Regions from separate parts of the Photobacterium swingsii genome, predicted to be linked through region 1. Evidence: riboswitches for the same ligand, from Rfam matches in the RefSeq annotation. Region 1 holds a riboswitch; the other holds the start of a gene.
What was found. A riboswitch is a leader RNA that binds a small molecule or an ion and turns the genes downstream of it on or off. The one in region 1 is predicted to bind cobalamin.
Positions count from the first base shown of each region.

Region 1 (8,724 bases):
TCGTGGTTCCTGTGACGGCAGAAGGCGATCTTTTGTTAGTACGGGAATATGCCGCTGGTACTGATCGTTATGAGTTAGGTTTTCCTAAAGGGCTTATCGACCCGGGTGAGAACGCAGCTGATGCGGCAAATCGAGAGCTAAAAGAAGAAATTGGCTTTGGTGCTAGCCAGCTGACACCATTGAAAGAAGTGGTATTAGCACCATCGTATTTTTCTAGCAAAATGACCCTGTTTTTGGCTCAAGGTTTATACCCAGAGCAGCTAGCAGGGGATGAACCTGAACCATTGGAGTTAGTGCGTTGGCCTGTAAGCCAAGGTGAAGAGTTAATTAGCCATCTTGATTTTGCTGAAGCGCGTAGTATTACGGCACTGTTTTTAGCATTAAAGCAGCTGGCTAATTAACAAGGAGTTTGCGATGGAATTGTCGAACCTTATCCCATCAGTAATAGAAATAGCACGTGCATCAGGGCAAGTGATCCTTGATATTTATCAGCGCGGTCAGTTTGAGAAACAAATCAAGCAAGACAATACTCCCGTGACAAGTGCTGATTTGGCGGCGCATAAATTGATCATGGCGCAGCTGTCGGAACTAACACCTGACATCCCAGTACTGTCGGAAGAAGACGCAAGTATTCCGTTATCAGAACGCAGTCAATGGGATCGCTATTGGTTGGTGGATCCACTCGACGGTACGCAAGAGTTCATCGCTGGCAGTGGTGATTTTTCCACTATCATAGCGTTGGTGGAAAATAACCAGCCTAAGATGGGGGTGGTGTATGCGCCAGTATCAGGGGTGACTTATTATGCTTACCAAGGCAAAGGCGCATGGAAAATTACACCCGATGGCGAAACCTTTCGTATTGCTACTCACAAGCATGAGCTATCAACCCAGTCGATTGCTGTTGCGATTAGCCGTCGCCAGAATATTCAAGCGATCACCGACCGATTAGACCCAGCATTGAATTACGATTTAGTGCCATTAGGCTCAGCGGCATTGAAAGCCTGTTTAGTCGCCGAAGGGGCCGTCGATTGCTATTTGCGTTTAGGGCCTACCGGTGAATGGGATACTGCAGCAACCCAGTGTATTGTTGAAGAGGCGGGTGGACGCATTTTAAATACCCACCTAACGCCACTGTCTTATAACGAGCGTAATACGCTAGAGAACCCTAATTTTATTACACTAGGGGATGAGCACTTACCGTGGGACAAGATCCTGACACCCGACGATCGTATGATGAATGCGGAGTAGTGGTATTAGTTTAAAAGGTGAATTCATTACCTGAGCAAAACGGAGCCTATGGCTCCGTTTTTGTTTTCGCTTGTCTGATACCAACACCATTAATGAGTAAATCATTCCTGCAGGTTTATTACGGGATTGGTATTAATTATGGAACTAAAACAGACGATTGAGGCCATTTAGGGCCGCAACACGATAGGCTTCGGCCATGGTTGGATAGTTGAACGTGGTATTCACAAAATAATCGATGGTATTACCATCCCCTTTTTGCTCCATGATCGCTTGCCCGATATGAATGATCTCCGCTGCTCGCTCACCAAAACAGTGGATCCCTAAGATCTCTTTGGTTTCACGGTGGAAAAGAATCTTTAAGCTGCCCACTTCTGTCCCTGCTATTTGGGCACGCGCGAGGTGCTTAAATTGAGATCGTCCTACTTCATAAGGAACTTTTTCTGCCGTCAGTTGTTGCTCGGTTTTACCCACTGAACTGATTTCAGGGATGGTGTAGATCCCTGTTGGGATATGATCGATTAAACTGCCTTGGGCTTCTCCTTTACTGATCGCTTGCGCGACATAACGGCCTTGATCATAAGCGGCGCTGGCTAGGCTTGGATAGCCAATCACATCGCCGACGGCATAAACATGTTCGACATCGGTACGGTAGTTTTGATTAACTTTGAGTTGGCCGCGAGAATCGGGGGCTAACCCCACTTTATCAAGATTCAGTCTATCGGTATTCCCTGTACGCCCGTTGGCATAAAGTAGGCAATCAGCTCGCATCTTTTTGCCTGATTCAAGGTGTAAAATCACGCCATCTTCAGTGCCTTCAATCCGTTCATAAGTTTCGCCATTGCGGATCATCGCACCGCTATTCCAGAGATGATAAGAAAGTGAGTCAGAAATCTCGTTATCTAAAAATTCCAATAAGCGATCGCGAGTATTAATTAAATCTACTTTGACACCTAGTCCACGGAAAATGGAAGCATACTCACTGCCAATCACGCCTGCGCCATAAATAATGATATGACGAGGGTCGTGCTTGAGTTGCAGTATCGAGTCGCTGTCGTACACCCGTGAGTGGGTAAAATCGACATCAACGGGCTGATAAGGGCGGGAACCTGTCGCTATGACGAAAGTATCAGCGTGGTATAAATCGTGGCTGCCATCTTTATTGCGTACCTGCACGGTATGGGAGTCGATAAAGCTGGCTTCACCAAAAATAATGCTGCATTGATTGCGATCGTAAAACCCTTGGCGCATACGGGTTTGTTTATTCACGACATCTTGAGCATGGCCTAAGATCTGGCTGAATGTGCTGTGCAAGCTAGAGTTATTTTTGCAGTACAGTGGGTTTTGATTGAATTCGATGATCCGACTGACGGCGTGACGAAGTGCTTTTGAAGGTATAGTTCCCCAGTGAGTACAGCCGCCACCCACGCTATCTTCGCGCTCTATAATGGCGACATTGAGCCCTGCCTTGGTCAGCCCCATCGCAGCCCCTTCGCCACCAGGTCCGCTACCAATTACGATGGCATCAAAGTGCTGGGCGGTTTGTCGATTTTTCTTTGTCATTGGCTTGGCCTTTATTATCATCCATGCAACATTGCCGTAGCAGCAGTTTAACCTTGATTTTGCTGGTGGAAAATCAGTTGATGGCCATAGCTCGGTAGCGATCACGTTGTCAGCGCATTGCAAACTAACCTTGCAAGCCTCTCCGGCGAAAATATGCTAGTTTGTGAGCCAGTAGTAAAAAGTGACAATTGTCGCTTTGATTCAGTTTGAGTCAGGATTTACTATGGTCTGATTAATTTCATAAGAGCCTTATCGAAAGATCAGGATTCTCGCTGAACTGGTAGTGAAAACCGCGTATAGTTGCAGCAAAGAGTATTAGAGAACCAATAGATTCATGGGTATTAGGGCTCAACAAAAAGAAAAAACCCGTCGCTCGCTTATTGATGCTGCATTTAGTCAGCTTTGCGCTGATCGTAGTTTTTCCAGTTTAAGTTTACGTGAAGTTGCGCGCGAAGCGGGGATAGCTCCCACCTCTTTTTATCGTCACTTTAAAGACATGGACGAGCTTGGCCTTACCATGGTTGATGAAGGTGGCTTGATTCTGCGTCAGTTGATGCGTCAGGCCCGTCAGCGTATTGCTGAGGAAGGTAGTGTTATTCGCACTTCTGTTGAAACGTTCATGGAATTTATCGAAGGCAGCCCTAACGTATTTCGGTTGCTGCTGCGTGAACGTTCGGGAACATCGACGGCATTTCGCGCCGCCGTTGCCCGTGAAATTCAACATTTTGTAGCGGAACTTGCTGAGTATTTAGAGGCCAAAACAGGGGTGACGCACGAAGAAGCGTATACTCAAGCGGAGGCTTCCGTCACATTAGTATTCAGTTCTGGTGCAGAAGCACTGGATCTAGACAGTCATGCGCGTGCTGAGCATGCCGAACGGCTGATCATGCAATTACGAATGATTGCAAAGGGTGCCTATTGGTACCGCAAAGAGCGTGAGCGTCGTGAGCTCAGGCAGAAACTCTAACCTTATTTTGCTGGTGAAGAATATGAACAAGGAACAAGTAAAAGCTGAACGTAAAACATTGATTTTGTCTTTGTTAGCGGGTTTATGTGGCAATGCAACGTTGGCGGTATTTACGTCAAGTGCCGTTGCCTTCTCCGTTTTCCCTGTGATCGCTTTTGCCTTGGCAGTGTACTGCCTATACCAAGAATACTTAACCAAACCTATGTCTGAAGGCACGCCGGCTATTGCGTTTGCTTGTTTCCTAGTGGGTGCATTTGGTTATTCCTCTTTCCTACGCGCACAAATGCCAGAGATGGGTTCAAACTTCTTACCACTGATGATTTCACTTGGCTTGTTGTTCTGGGTTGCGGTGAAACTCGGTGTGATGGGCAAGAAAGACGAAGCGGCAGCTTAATCGTCTATCTACTCAAAAAGATAATAAAAAAGGCGCTGAGAGCGCCTTTTTTGTATCTATTATCCTGCTTTACTTCATTGAGCTTACTTACGCTCTAGCAGTACACCTGCTTCCATGTGGTGGGTGTAAGGGAATTGGTCAAACAGTGCAAAGCGCGTGATGTTGTGCGTTTCGCTTAGAATGGCCAAGTTCTCTTTTAATGTGTCTGGGTTACATGAAATATACATGATGCGTTCGTAGCCTTGCACCATACGACATGTGCCTTCATCCATACCTGAACGCGGTGGATCAACGAAGATAGTGTTGCAGTTGTAACTCTGTAAATCGACATTCTGGGCTTTTAGGCGACGGAATTCACGTTTGCCTTCCATTGCATCGGTAAAGTCTTCTGCAGACATACGAATGATTTGCACGTTGTCGATGTTATTGATAGCAATGTTAAATTGCGCTGAGTCGACCGATGGCTTTGCGAGTTCAGTTGCGAGTACACGCTCAAAGTTTTGTGCTAGGGCCAGTGAGAAGTTACCGTTACCGCAGTAAAGTTCCAGCAGATCACCTTTACTCTCTTGGGTGCAATCTACTGCCCATTCCAGCATTTTTTGTGCAACTTCACCGTTAGGTTGGGTGAAGCTATTTTCAACTTGCTTGTAGGTCAGTACACGATCATGCACTTTCAGTTTTTCGATAACATGTTCTTGGTCGAGGACAATCTTTTGCTTACGTGCACGGCCGATGAAGTTCAGGTTAAAGCCTTCATCATTTAAACGCTGTTTTAACGCTTTCGCTTCAGCTTCCCACTCTTCATCTAATTGACGGTGATAAAGCAATGAAACCAGAATCTCACCGCTGAGTGTCGAAAGGAAGTCTACTTGGAATAGCTTATGACGTAGTGCTTTTACAGGTTTTAATGCATCAACTAGCAGTGGCATTAAGTCGTTAATCAGACGACTTGCAGCAGGGAATTGGTCAACACGGTATTTCTCACGCGTTGCTTGGTTGAACATAACGTAATAAAGGTCTTCACCTTCGTGCCATACACGAAATTCAGCGCGCATGCGGTAATGTTCAGCAGGTGAGGCAAAAACCTCCAACTCTGGCGTTTCAAAATCTGCAAAGATATTTTGAATACGCTCTGCTTTCTCATCCAACTGAAGTTGGTAATCAGCGGGATTAATTGCGGTGGATGCCATTTGTTTGCCTCAAACTGCTCAAATTAAGAGCGGAGATTTTATTGTATTGCTGCGCGATGTCCAGTCTTGAGGCCGATAAAGTGTCAAAGCCGGCGCTTATTTGCTGCTAAACATAAACAAAGCTAGACAATTATTGTTGGGCTTACTAGGATTCGCGATGCGCTGGTTTGCCATGATGGCTAGGGAATACGGTGGAAATCCGTAACTGACGCGCAGCGGTAATAGAGAACGAAAGCACACGGACGTTGTTCCAAACACTGTTTTGTCTATTTAGCTCAGCAATAGATGAAATGGGAAGTTGTTGCCGTAGGCGGTGTAAACCTCGCTCTTAAGTCCGAATACCAACCAGTGCTTCGAAGCAATGTGCTTAGTAATAAACGCGACTTAAGGTATCCAACATAATGAAAAAAACGCTCTTAGCAGTGGCGTTAGCCCCTCTATTTATTCAAAGTCAGGCTTTTGCGACCGAAACATCAACCGATGATGTCATGGTGGTAACCGCGAACCGATTTGAACAGCCTCTCTCTACTGTCATTGCATCAACGGATGTAGTGACAAAAGCACAGATTGAAAGCCGTCAATTAAAAACACTTACTGATGTTCTAAAGTGGTTGCCTGGTGTGCAAGTTACTAACAATGGTGGCCTTGGCCAATCAAGCTCGGTATCCATTCGTGGTAGTTCTTCTAAGCATGTTGTTGTGCTTTATAACGGTGTTCGTTTAGGAAGTGCGACAACAGGGAGTGCAAACTTTTCAGCAATTCCGTTAGTTGGTGTTGAAAAAGTAGAGTTAGTGCGAGGCCCTCGTGCTGCAGTATATGGTGCAGATGCTATTGGTGGTGTGATCAATATTGTGACGACCAGTCATATTGAAGGCGATCAAGGCGTTATTTCTGCCGGCATAGGAAGTGATGAATATCTGCAAGGGCAAGCATCCGTTGCTAGTCAGCTGGGTGAGAATAGTTGGCTAAAAGTTGGTGTGAATAGCGAGTCAGCAGAAGGTTTTGATGTCTCTGGTGAAGGGTTTAACCCAGATCAACCAGATGATGATGGCTTCCGTCGTCAAGATCTGTCTTTAGAGTTAGGTAGTCAATTTACGCCAACTCTTCGTGGCCGCGTTTTAGGCTTTTATCACACTAGCTTGAATGAGTATGAATACTATATTTCAAATGGTCAGAAATCACCGGATGAGCAAGAGTCAAAGCTATTCAATGTCTCAGGCCAGCTGGAATACAGCCGTGATAAATTGGGGTCAGCACTTACTATCTCTAAAAACCAAGATTCCAGTGATAATAAAGGTGGAGAATTCCCTGGCAGTAAGATTGTGACAGATCGCTATGTCATTAACTGGTTGAACTCTTACCAACTGACTGAAAGCGTCTTAATTCAAGGTGGCATTGATTATCAAAATGATTCGGTCGCGGACTCAAACTTGTGGAATTCATCGAAGGGTAAATTTGAGTCATACGATGGGACTAGTCGTTATAATCGTGCTGCCTTTTTATCGTCGTTTGTTAATTTAGGTGATGCGCAGTTCGAAGCTAGTGTACGCTACGATGATAATGAGGCTTTTGGCAGCTACACAACTTGGCAGTTGGGGGCTGGCTATGGCGTAACGGATAATATTCGTGTAATTGCATCTGCTGGAACAGGTTTCCAAGCGCCAACCTTTAATGATTTATATTGGCCGGGTTACGGTAATAAAGAGCTTAAGCCTGAAGAGTCTTTTAATTATGAGGCTGGGGTTGAGGCATATTACTCTTTTGCTGATTTTAGAGTGGTGGGTTATTCCAACAAAATTGATAACCTCATAACTTACCAAGGAAAAGATAAAGAGCTAGAGAGTTCTAGCGCCGATATTAAAGGTATCGAGATTTCAGCAAACTTTGATACGGGCCCTTTTTCTCACATGGTATCGCTTGATTTACTGGATCACGATAATAAAGTGAATGTGGCTGGCTTTGGGAAACCGACGGATATTCAATCAAAAAAACTCGCACGTAAGGCTAATGAAGTGGCTAAGTGGTTAGTGAGTTATACGTATGATGAGTGGCAAGCTGACTTGAGTTATATGTATCAAGGTAAGCGCTATGATGATTCAAAAAATACGATTGAACTCGAACCGTATAGCTTAGTTGATGTCTCAGCGTCTTATGCTATCAACACTCGCTGGGTCGTTAGAGGAAAAGTTGCTAATTTATTAGATAAAGAGTATCAAACAGCCAATACGTATAATACTCAGCGTCGCGCTTTCTACCTGACAACGACATATCAGTTCTAACAAGGTATTTATTGTTCAAGGCCGCGATATAGCGGCCTTCTTTATATCTATTTTATAACCACATAGTGTTGATAAAACATGAAACCCATTAATGTTGTTATCAGTTGGAGTTCGGGCAAAGACTCGACACTGACACTACTTCGCTTATTAGACGATCCTCAATACAGGGTTGTGGGGTTGGTTACCACCTACCTAGAAGATGAAGTGCCTTTTCAGGCTACCCCGATAGATGTTGTTCGCCAACAAGCAAGTCTAATAGGTTTGCCTTTGATTACCGTTGCTCTGCCAAGTGTATTTCCACCGAATGACGTGTACCAGTCGATGGTAGTTAATAGCTTAAAAACATCGAAGCTAGAAATAGATGCTGTCGCGTTCGGGGATATGTTCTGCAATGGTATTGCAGACTACCGCCGTAGCTATATTGAACCCGCGGGTTGGCAGTGCATTTTTCCATTGATGGGTGAAAGTAGCCAAGATCTAGCGAAAGAAATACTCACCCGAGGCATCGAAACACTGGTGACTACGGTGGATACGGAGCAACTAGATAGTCGCTATTGTGGTCAATGGTATAGTGCTGAGTTTATTGCGGCTTTACCTAGTGGTGTTGATCCTTGTGGTGAAGATGGTGAGTTTCATACATTAGTCGTGGCTGCTCCCTGCTTTAAAGGTCAACTTGAAATAGTACCTTCTTATATAGACCGAACAGCTAGATTTCATTATCAACGCTATCAATATTCTATTGGCTAATGTTGGTTTCTGAACGATAAAAATCGCAGTATGATAGCCTCTGTTTTTATCACCTAGGTATCATGTGTTGTGAGAAGTGTTCTGATTTTTGATTCTGGAGTCGGTGGGTTATCGGTATATCAAGAGATCCGTGCACTACTTCCGCATGAGCATTATGTTTACGCTTTCGATAATGCGGCTTTCCCTTATGGTGAGCTGGAAGAGTCGGTACTGATTGCTCGGACATCGAAAATTGTGTCACAGCTAGTGCAAAAACACAGTGTTGATTTAGTGGTGATTGCCTGTAATACCGCGAGCACTATTGTCTTACCTACGTTAAGAACACAATTAGATATCCCT
Region 1 covers NZ_AP024852.1:3,630,080-3,638,803, reverse strand. The annotation lists gene nudE (ADP compounds hydrolase NudE) at 1-401, shown strand, start outside; gene cysQ (3'(2'),5'-bisphosphate nucleotidase CysQ) at 415-1,248, shown strand; gene sthA (Si-specific NAD(P)(+) transhydrogenase) at 1,393-2,808, opposite strand; gene fabR (HTH-type transcriptional repressor FabR) at 3,143-3,775, shown strand; gene OCU77_RS16525 (YijD family membrane protein) at 3,798-4,169, shown strand; gene trmA (tRNA (uridine(54)-C5)-methyltransferase TrmA) at 4,253-5,359, opposite strand; cobalamin riboswitch at 5,506-5,723, shown strand; gene OCU77_RS16515 (TonB-dependent receptor domain-containing protein) at 5,761-7,638, shown strand; gene OCU77_RS16510 (Dph6-related ATP pyrophosphatase) at 7,717-8,385, shown strand; gene murI (glutamate racemase) at 8,455-8,724, shown strand, end outside.

Region 2 (8,724 bases), 1.4 Mb from region 1:
TTGCAAATGAATATGCACAGCGCCAACGTTATGATCAAGCCTATGCTATGTACCAGCAAATTGCGCAAGCATCGCCAAACGTAGCTGATCAGGCAATTGCAACGCATAACATGGGTATGATTAAGTTCCTTGAGAGTGAATTTAAAAATGCTTATAAGCTGATCAAACAAGCGAATGTGATTGATCCAAAGAACATGGAAATCTTGGATTCAATTCCTATGGTTGAAAATTACTTCCAAATGAGCAAAAGTCATGATGAACAAATTAAATCTGCTTAGTGCTGCAACGGCATTACTGCTGCTTGCTGGTTGTGCTTCTGAGCCGAGTGTGATCGTTCACGTTCCACCAGCAAAGTCGAAGATCTTTGGTGATGTCAGCTCATGTGAAAGTCAGCTACAACTGCATGTTATTCATGAAACCGATCCCACAGGCGAGCGTATTTATGTTACGTCTGAGCAAACCGTTGTTGTAGCTGGCGGCGATCGCGATAGCATTACAACGCTTGAAGCAGCAGCTCGTGACCGTGCACTATCTTTAGCTGTGATGGAAACAAATGGTGTCGCAATTGAGAAGCACTTTACTCAAAATGAAACTGTGTTAGACCGCAATGGTTCACAGTCATCATACGGTGATGTGCAATCTTGCTTAACCAGCAAGGCTGTTGGTGTTGGTGTGGCGCAGCTTCGTCATTGTGATACTAAAACATTGCCTTCACGTCACATGGAAATGACCTGTGTTGTGGATGTCAAAGTGCCCAAGATGAAAGTTGAGCGCATGTAAGGGTTCTTCTTTTCGCTATGTAATCCACATGGCATAGATATTAAAACCAAGTGCTTGTCACTTGGTTTTTTTTATTAGAACAATCCTAATGGCTAGGGTGTCGGTACAATATTCACCCCATTAATTATCAAGTCATTCTTGTTGGATTAGTTATTAACAGTTTTGATGTAAACGACGGCTAAGGGTAGCTAGGAGAAATATCAGGCACGAAAAAAGCGATAATATACTAAGTACATTACCGTGGCGTTGTTGGTGCGAGGAGTAGGGAAGGCGAGTTTGACCGAACTATAGCCTTCCACTAATGTAAGCCTTTAAATGACCAAAAATAAAGGACTTACAGGCTTTTCACTGAGTACGAAAAAGTGAAAAGCGGCAATATGTTTGCGTGAGCTGATAATACCGACTTTGTTTGATCGCGGCTATAGCCTTGCCTTATGCTGTTTTCGACAAAATACACTAAAGTGTAAACTTATAATTACACGCTAAGGGTTGCGCTGATAAAGCAGTAAGTGATGATAAAGAGTAATGAGCAATATGTGCGGCTTGTCATGGTACGCCATGCAGAAACTGAGTGGAACCTAGCCGGCAAACTGCAAGGATGGCGAGACAGTCGCTTGACCTTAGCGGGTAGGAAAGCACTCTCAAGTTTCATTGCAAGGAACAATATTCCCCGTCAATATCCAGCAGACATTGTATATTCCAGCGATTTAGGCCGTGCTTTGGCATCTGCACGTATTATTTGTAATAAAAGTGGTGGATATATCGTGCCAGATCAACGTTTACGTGAAAGAAGATTTGGTATTCTCGAGGGTAAGCAAAAAAACGTATGTATTAATGGGTTTTTACATGCTAGGCACTGGTTTGCTTATCAAGGCCGCTATGAAAAATGCTTGGATGCGTGCTTGGCAATAGCAACTGAGCTACAGGCAGAAAGTGAAACTGCCTTTGAGCGTCGAGTCGTGGATTTTTTGCGTGCTTTAGTAAGACGACACGCAGGCAAAACGATTTACGTGGTTAGCCACGGTGAGTGGATTCGCTGTGCAAACAATATTTTGCATGGGCGAACATCGTGGGCATACGGGCAAGGTATTCCGATGAATACTGAAATGAATATTTTTGAGCTAAAGCCACCGCAGCTTAATTTAAGTGAATGAATAGTAAATATTATTGTTGATAACTAGAGGCATATCATTAAACTAGTTTGATAATAAACCACATAATAAGTAATGTCATTTTAGCCCAAAGGCTGAGTGATCATGGTGAAAGATAAATGCAAACTAATAGCTTTATCGACCATGCAGGGAATCAGGTGAAAAACCTGAACTGTACCCGCAACTGTAAGCGATGAGCTTTAACTGAGCCACTGAGTAATGACGATATTACTTGGGAAGGGGTTAAAGCGGTTTAGTCGTTAGTCAGGATACCTGTTACTTCATTAGCTTCCGAATTCTGAGCGGGGATACTCAGCATCGTACCTTCCAGCGATTTCTCTATCGTTGCGTTCGGCTATTCGGGGGTTATTGTATTTAAACCCCAGTAATGGATGTCGAGCTTTTCGCAAAGCTAAACAGCATTACCTCGATGGAATGGTAAAGCGCCATGGCGATTGATAAAACTTGTGGAGTGGACTTTGGTCACCAAGGTTAAACGCTCAAAAAAACGCAGCGATTTACGTTCAGGTTTTACGACTGGCGCTTGTGCCGCAGCGGCTAGTCGCGCTGCGGCGCATACATTGCTCACTGGGCTGTTACCGTCGTTTGTTACTATCACCTTACCGAACCTAGAATCTGCCACCTTTGCTATTGCACGCCTTGAAGTTCATGCCGAGGGTGTACTGGCTGGTATTATCAAAGATGCAGGCGATGATCCTGATTGTACCCATGACGCTGAAATTCAGTGCTTTGCACGGTGGCGTGATCAAGCGGGGATTTCGCTTGATGGTGGCATTGGGGTTGCGCGAGTCACCTTACCCGGGCTGGAGTTACCTGTTGGGCAGCCTGCGATAAACCCAGTGCCTCGGGCTAATATCCTCGATATGGTACAGCTCGAATGGAATCTAAACGTCGATACCAAACCAAGTAATGGTTGTCAGCAAGGTATTGCGTTAGAAATCCGTGTACCTGATGGTGAAGAACGAGCCAAAGAAACCATAGGTCCCCGTTTAGGATTAATCGGCGGTATTTCTATTCTTGGCACGCGAGGCACGGTCAAACCTTATTCCACTTCTGCTTTTTCTGCTTCAGTGCGTCAATCGGTGCAAATTGCTAACGCGAACCAACAAAATCACGTCGTGCTCACGACCGGATCTCGCTCAGAAAATTCAGCCATGGCAATGCTGCCACATTTAGACGGTATCTGCTTTATTCAAGCTGGCGATTTTGTCGGCGTTGGCCTACGTGCCAGTAAGCGTTATCAGGTACAAACGGTGACGGTTGTCGCCATGATAGGCAAGTTAGCCAAAATGGTGGCTGGTCACATGATGACGCATGTCTCAGGCCGTGCTATCGACTTTCAGTTATTGGCGGATCTTGCGGTACAAGCTGAGTGCTCAGCAGATTTGTGCCAGCAAATAAGAGACGCAAATACGGGTCGCCATGTTTTAGATTTATGGCGTGAAACGTCTCCACAAGCCTTTTTAGATCTGTTGTGCCAACAAGCTGCGGAACATGCCGCAGTATACGTCGACCATTATCTTGATATCGAATTTCGATTAATTGATTTTGATGGCCGCTTATTGGCCATGCATCGCTCGCCATCTCATCATCACATGCTTAGTGACAGTACAAGCAAAAGCAATATTTATACTAAAAGTGCGCAAGTACCACCCTCAGCTCATAAGGATATACCATGAATAAGATGCAGCAAATGACTGCACAAGGTCGACAAATCGAGAATAATTCGTTCGCGATTATCGACCATGAAATAGAAGCCTTTCACGGTGGACACTCGTTCACACCTGTTGAATGGAATGTCGTGCGTCGGGCCATCCACACTACAGGGGATTTTGAGTACGCTCAGTTATTTCAGTTCAGTGATGATGCGGTGAGTTTGGGCATTCAAGCCCTACAAATAGGGGCTAACATTATTACCGATGTCACCATGATATCGACAGGTTTGAGCCAGCAGCGTCTATCTGTACATGGTAACCAAGCTCACTGCTTTATCAGCCACCCAACAGTGATTGAACGGGCCAAAGCCAGCGGTGAAACCCGAGCTATACAAGCGATGCAATATGCACGAGATGCTGGCGTATTAGATGGCGCTATTATTGCTATTGGGAACGCGCCGACAGCCTTGTTTGAGATTTTACGTATGGTGGAAGTCGGTGAGGCTAAACCTGCGCTGATCATAGGTATTCCTGTTGGCTTTGTGAAAGCGGAAGAATCAAAGCAAGCATTGACTGAACAAAGCGCTATTCCTTATATCGCCAGTGTGGGACGCAAAGGGGGAAGCCCATTAGTGGTTTCAACGATTCATGCTTTGCTGATGGAGTCGGTCTAATGCTCAGTGGTGATATTGCCCCTTCCGAGCTGCCTGCGATCACGGTTGTGGGTGTGCCAGAAGATGGTTGCATGAGCTTAACCAGCCGTGCGGTAAACGCGGTGGCGCAAGCTCGGGTTGTTGCTGGTAACGATCGTTTATTGACTTGGTTTCCTCAGTGTAAGGGGAAGCGGCTATCAATGGCGCAAGGCTACAAAGCGTGGTTAGCAGCAGTATTAGAAGAAAGTGAAGAGGGCGGTGTGGTTATCTTAGCATCGGGTGATCCTCTGTTTTACAGTATAGGTAAAACACTAAGTAACCACTTACCTTCAGCAGAGCTGCGTTTTATTCCTAGTCCATCATCCATGCAGTTGGCGTTTAGTCGTTTAGCATTGCCGTGGCAAGACGCCACTTGTTTATCTGTTCATGGTCGTCCGTTAACGGGCCTTGTCAGCCAAATTCAGCAGGGGGAACTGTTTTGTGTGTTAACGGACAGCAATAATCACCCTGGCGCCATCGCTAAGCACTTACTGACTTATCATCAGGCGCATTGGCAGGTATGGGTTTGTGAACAATTAGGTGGTATAGAAGAGAGAGTCACGGCGTTCACGGTGGCTGAGTTAGCCACAAAGCAAGTTGATGATTTTAATCCGCTCAACCTTGTTGTGTTACAACGTCAGCAAGCGCTCTATTGGGGCGGTTATGGTCAATATGCGGCTGATAACAGTTTTGAAAAGCGAATGCCGAAGCGTGGCTTAATCACCAAGCAACCTATTCGTCATTTAGCTTTGAGTAGCATGCGTATTCGTCCTGACCACTGTGTTTGGGACATAGGTACAGGTTCAGGTTCGGTCGCGATTGAAGCGGCTAAGCAGTGTTGGCAGGGGCAGGTTTATACCTTGGAATCCAACAACGATTGTTATGAATCGATTGAAGCCAATATTGCTGCTCATGCGACCGATAATGTGCAACTGCTGAAAGTGAAAGCACCCGAAGAATTGGCCAATTTGCCTCAAGCCAATAGCGTATTTATTGGTGGCAGTCGTGGTGAAATGGCAGCAATCCTTGATACATGTTGGCAGCGTTTAGCCGATGATGGCGTTATTGTTGCCACCGCCGTCACCATAGATTCAGTCGCCGAACTTCATACTTGGTCAAAACAGCGCAACGTCAAGGCGCTAGTGCAAATGGTCTCTGTTTCTCAGGGGGTACCATTAGCACATTACACCCGCTATCAAGCAGAAAACCCGATTCATCTTTTTATCTTTGATAAACGTCTTCAAACAGAACCACACAGCGAAAATAATAATGATTAAACAATTAGGCAAGCTCTACGCTGTAGGGGTGGGAACTGGCGACAGTGAACTACTGACATTAAAAGCACACCGATTAATCAGCACAGTGGATGTTGTGGCGTTTCCTGAAAAGGATAAAGGCTCGCAGGCGTCTTTTGCTCACCAGATCGTTTCAGGTGCGGTACAAGATGAAGAGATCCAGGGTGAAAAGCTGTTTTTACATTTTCCAATGAGCCGTGATCCGCAGATCAATATTCCTGCGTGGCGTGAAGCGGCACTGTCGTTAATTGCGCGCTTACAACAAGGTAAAGACGTTGTTTTTGCAACAGAAGGCGACCCTTCGGTTTATAGTACTTGGGCCTATATTCAAGAAGAGTTACAAGAATTACTGCCACAGCTTGAGATTGAAATTGTACCGGGTATTACCTCGGTCACGGCTATTCCTGCTCAAACTCAAATCCCTTTAGCTGACGGGCAAGAGCGTTTTTGTGTGGTGCCTGCCACTTGGGGATTATCGTGCTTACCGCGCTTAGTCGAAGAGTTCGATACCATCATGTTGATCAAAGCAGGCCGTATTGTTCCTCAGTTAACTGCGCTACTGGAAAGTATGGATATGCTCGCTTGTGCCACTTATGTGTCGCATGCCACAACCGACAAGCAAGAAGTGTATCAAGACTTGCGCGATGTACCTGAAGGCCATCGTTATTTCTCTATGGTGCAGCTTTCAGTGCGATCTCGTCGTGGTGTGTTGCGCGGCACGTCCGTAGAGCAAGACTCGACTGATCAATCAGTTCAGCAAGCATCAGTCGAGCAAGCCCCTGCTCAACAAATCTCAGTTCAGCAAATCAAAGCCTCATCGTTAGCCAAGGAATCTGCTGCGTGAAAATAGCCATTTATGCCATCACACTTCACGGTGCTAAGCAAGCGCAGCGATTGGCAAAGACCTTGCCATTTGCCACTGTGTTTGTATCAGATGTTGGTCAAGAGGTGTTTCAGCAAAATGAGGCACAAGCTGAGCGTTTAACCTTACCTTTGTCGAATTTTATGGCGCAGCGTTTCAGCGAGTATGACCATCATATTTGCTTTTTCGCCACAGGGATTGTGAGCCGCATGATAGCCCCTCTAATGGTGGATAAACGCACCGATCCTGGGGTGATTTGTATTGATGATCATGCCTATTTCGTCATTCCTATGCTGTCTGGGCACCGAGGTGGCGCGAACGCTTTAGCATGTCGTGTTGCAGAGCTGTTAGCGGCGACACCCGTGGTTACAACTGCATCTGATGTGGCTGGGAGTTTATCGGTAGATATGCTAGGTGCCGCGTTCGGCTGGCAATTAGCCCCTGAATGTGAGCAAGCTATTACATCTGTCTCTGCTGCTGTAGTAAATGAAAAACCTGTTTTGATAGTACAGCGCGCAGGGCAACAGAATTGGTGGCGTGAAAAGCGCTCCATGCCGGCTAATTTGATTTGTCATCCGAAATTGGCAGCGACCCAATTAGCGACCATCTCACCCGAAGTATGGGATGGTCTGGTATTGATTTGCGATCAGAAAATACCGGAAGGGTATGCAGATTGGCAAAGTAAGTGCGTGCTGTGGCGACCAAAGTCCTTGGTTCTAGGGATAGGTTGCGACAGAAATACCCCAGCCCATGTAATTAAGCAGGGCCTACAAACTTTTTTAGATGAACATAATTTAGCGGCAGAATCTGTGGCTGCGTTGTCCAGTATTGCGTTAAAAGCCGATGAAGCGGGTATTCATGCGATTTCTCAGCGTCAACAAACCCCCTTTGTTACTTTTGAAGCGTCGCAATTAGCGGATGTTGAAGGTATTGAAAACCCTTCTGAGTTTGTCAAAAAAATCACGGGTGTATCGTCGGTTGCGGAAGCCGCGGCACTGAAAAAATCAGGATCGAATCGCTTATTAGTGCCTAAGTGGAAGTACAAGCAAGATGGCTTCAACATGACCTTGGCCTGTGCGCGTATTCCTGCTGATGAAGCCATGGCTAAGAAAAAGTGGAAGAACTGGTTAGGTGAACATTGCCATATAAATGCACATGGCAATGAAGTCGTCAAAGGGTATCAATGTAAGCCAAAGCACGTTGATTTAAATCGCCCTATGCTATACCACCGCCACCATGTACTGGTATGTGAAGGTGGTCGCTGCGCTAAAGAAGGTAGCCGTAATTTAGCTCATCACCTAAGAACTTACCTGAAAACATTAGGGCTAAGTGAAGGTGAAAACCGCATTAAAATCAGCCGTACTCATTGTGCGGGCACATGTCGCAATCGCGCTGCTTTGGTGATCTATGAGCGTCTAGCAAGCCATGAAACGCCGATTAATAATGGCCTTTGGCTACGCAATATCGATGCATTAACAGAAGAAAATTGGCAGCAACTCTTCCTCGCGCTGAAAACGCGAACACCATTGCAACAGGTATTGGCTGAAGGCTTTTTTGCACCGATAGAAGATGCACAGATTGAACAATGCCAATAAGCGCTAGCTTCAGTTAGTCACGAGTGATTGTTATGGAAAACATAATTTAAAATTGAAATAGGAATATCAATGAAACGTTTACGTCATTACAACCAAGGTACTGCTATTGTTCTGAGCTGTTTTGGCTCAGTGGTAGAACAACAGCGCTACGTGAAACTCCAGCAACACATCAGTGAGCGATATCCTGACTGCCACGTGCGTATGGCAACCAGCTCTAAAATGGTTATTAAGAAGCTCGCGCGCAAAGGTGAGGTCTGCCAGAGCCTACCACAAGTGTTAGCGGACTTAGATACTCAAGGCTATCAGCATATTTTAGTGGTTTCTTGCTACCTGTTCCCAACGGATGAGCATTTGTACCTAACCAAAATTGTAGATGGCTTTAAGCAGTTTTCGCTATCACGAATCGGACAAACACCTGCCATCATGCATCACAGCCAATTGGCGACGAAATTGCTTGGCGCACTGCATCAGCGCTTCCCCGTTGATCTAGGGTGTAACTTATATATTCATCATGGTGCGCCGTTGCTGGACAACCCTGGTCATCAAGCCATCCATTATTGCGATAGCCTACTGACTAAAATCTCTAAGCGTAATTTTACCTGCTCTTTGGAAGGAGCGTGGCCGTTTGGGTTACTGATTGATAGCCTAACCGAAGAAATGAAACAGGCTTGCC
Region 2 covers NZ_AP024852.1:2,272,583-2,281,306, reverse strand. The annotation lists gene OCU77_RS10545 (tetratricopeptide repeat protein) at 1-278, shown strand, start outside; gene OCU77_RS10540 (hypothetical protein) at 253-780, shown strand; gene OCU77_RS10535 (histidine phosphatase family protein) at 1,293-1,934, shown strand; cobalamin riboswitch at 2,015-2,226, shown strand; gene OCU77_RS10530 (cobalt-precorrin-5B (C(1))-methyltransferase) at 2,411-3,631, shown strand; gene OCU77_RS10525 (precorrin-8X methylmutase) at 3,628-4,281, shown strand; gene OCU77_RS10520 (bifunctional cobalt-precorrin-7 (C(5))-methyltransferase/cobalt-precorrin-6B (C(15))-methyltransferase) at 4,281-5,576, shown strand; gene cobI (precorrin-2 C(20)-methyltransferase) at 5,569-6,438, shown strand; gene OCU77_RS10510 (cobalamin biosynthesis protein) at 6,435-8,051, shown strand; gene OCU77_RS10505 (sirohydrochlorin cobaltochelatase) at 8,121-8,724, shown strand, end outside.
Region 2: linked by a shared signal. The riboswitch ahead of OCU77_RS10530 (cobalt-precorrin-5B (C(1))-methyltransferase) and the one ahead of OCU77_RS16515 (TonB-dependent receptor domain-containing protein) in region 1 are both predicted to bind cobalamin.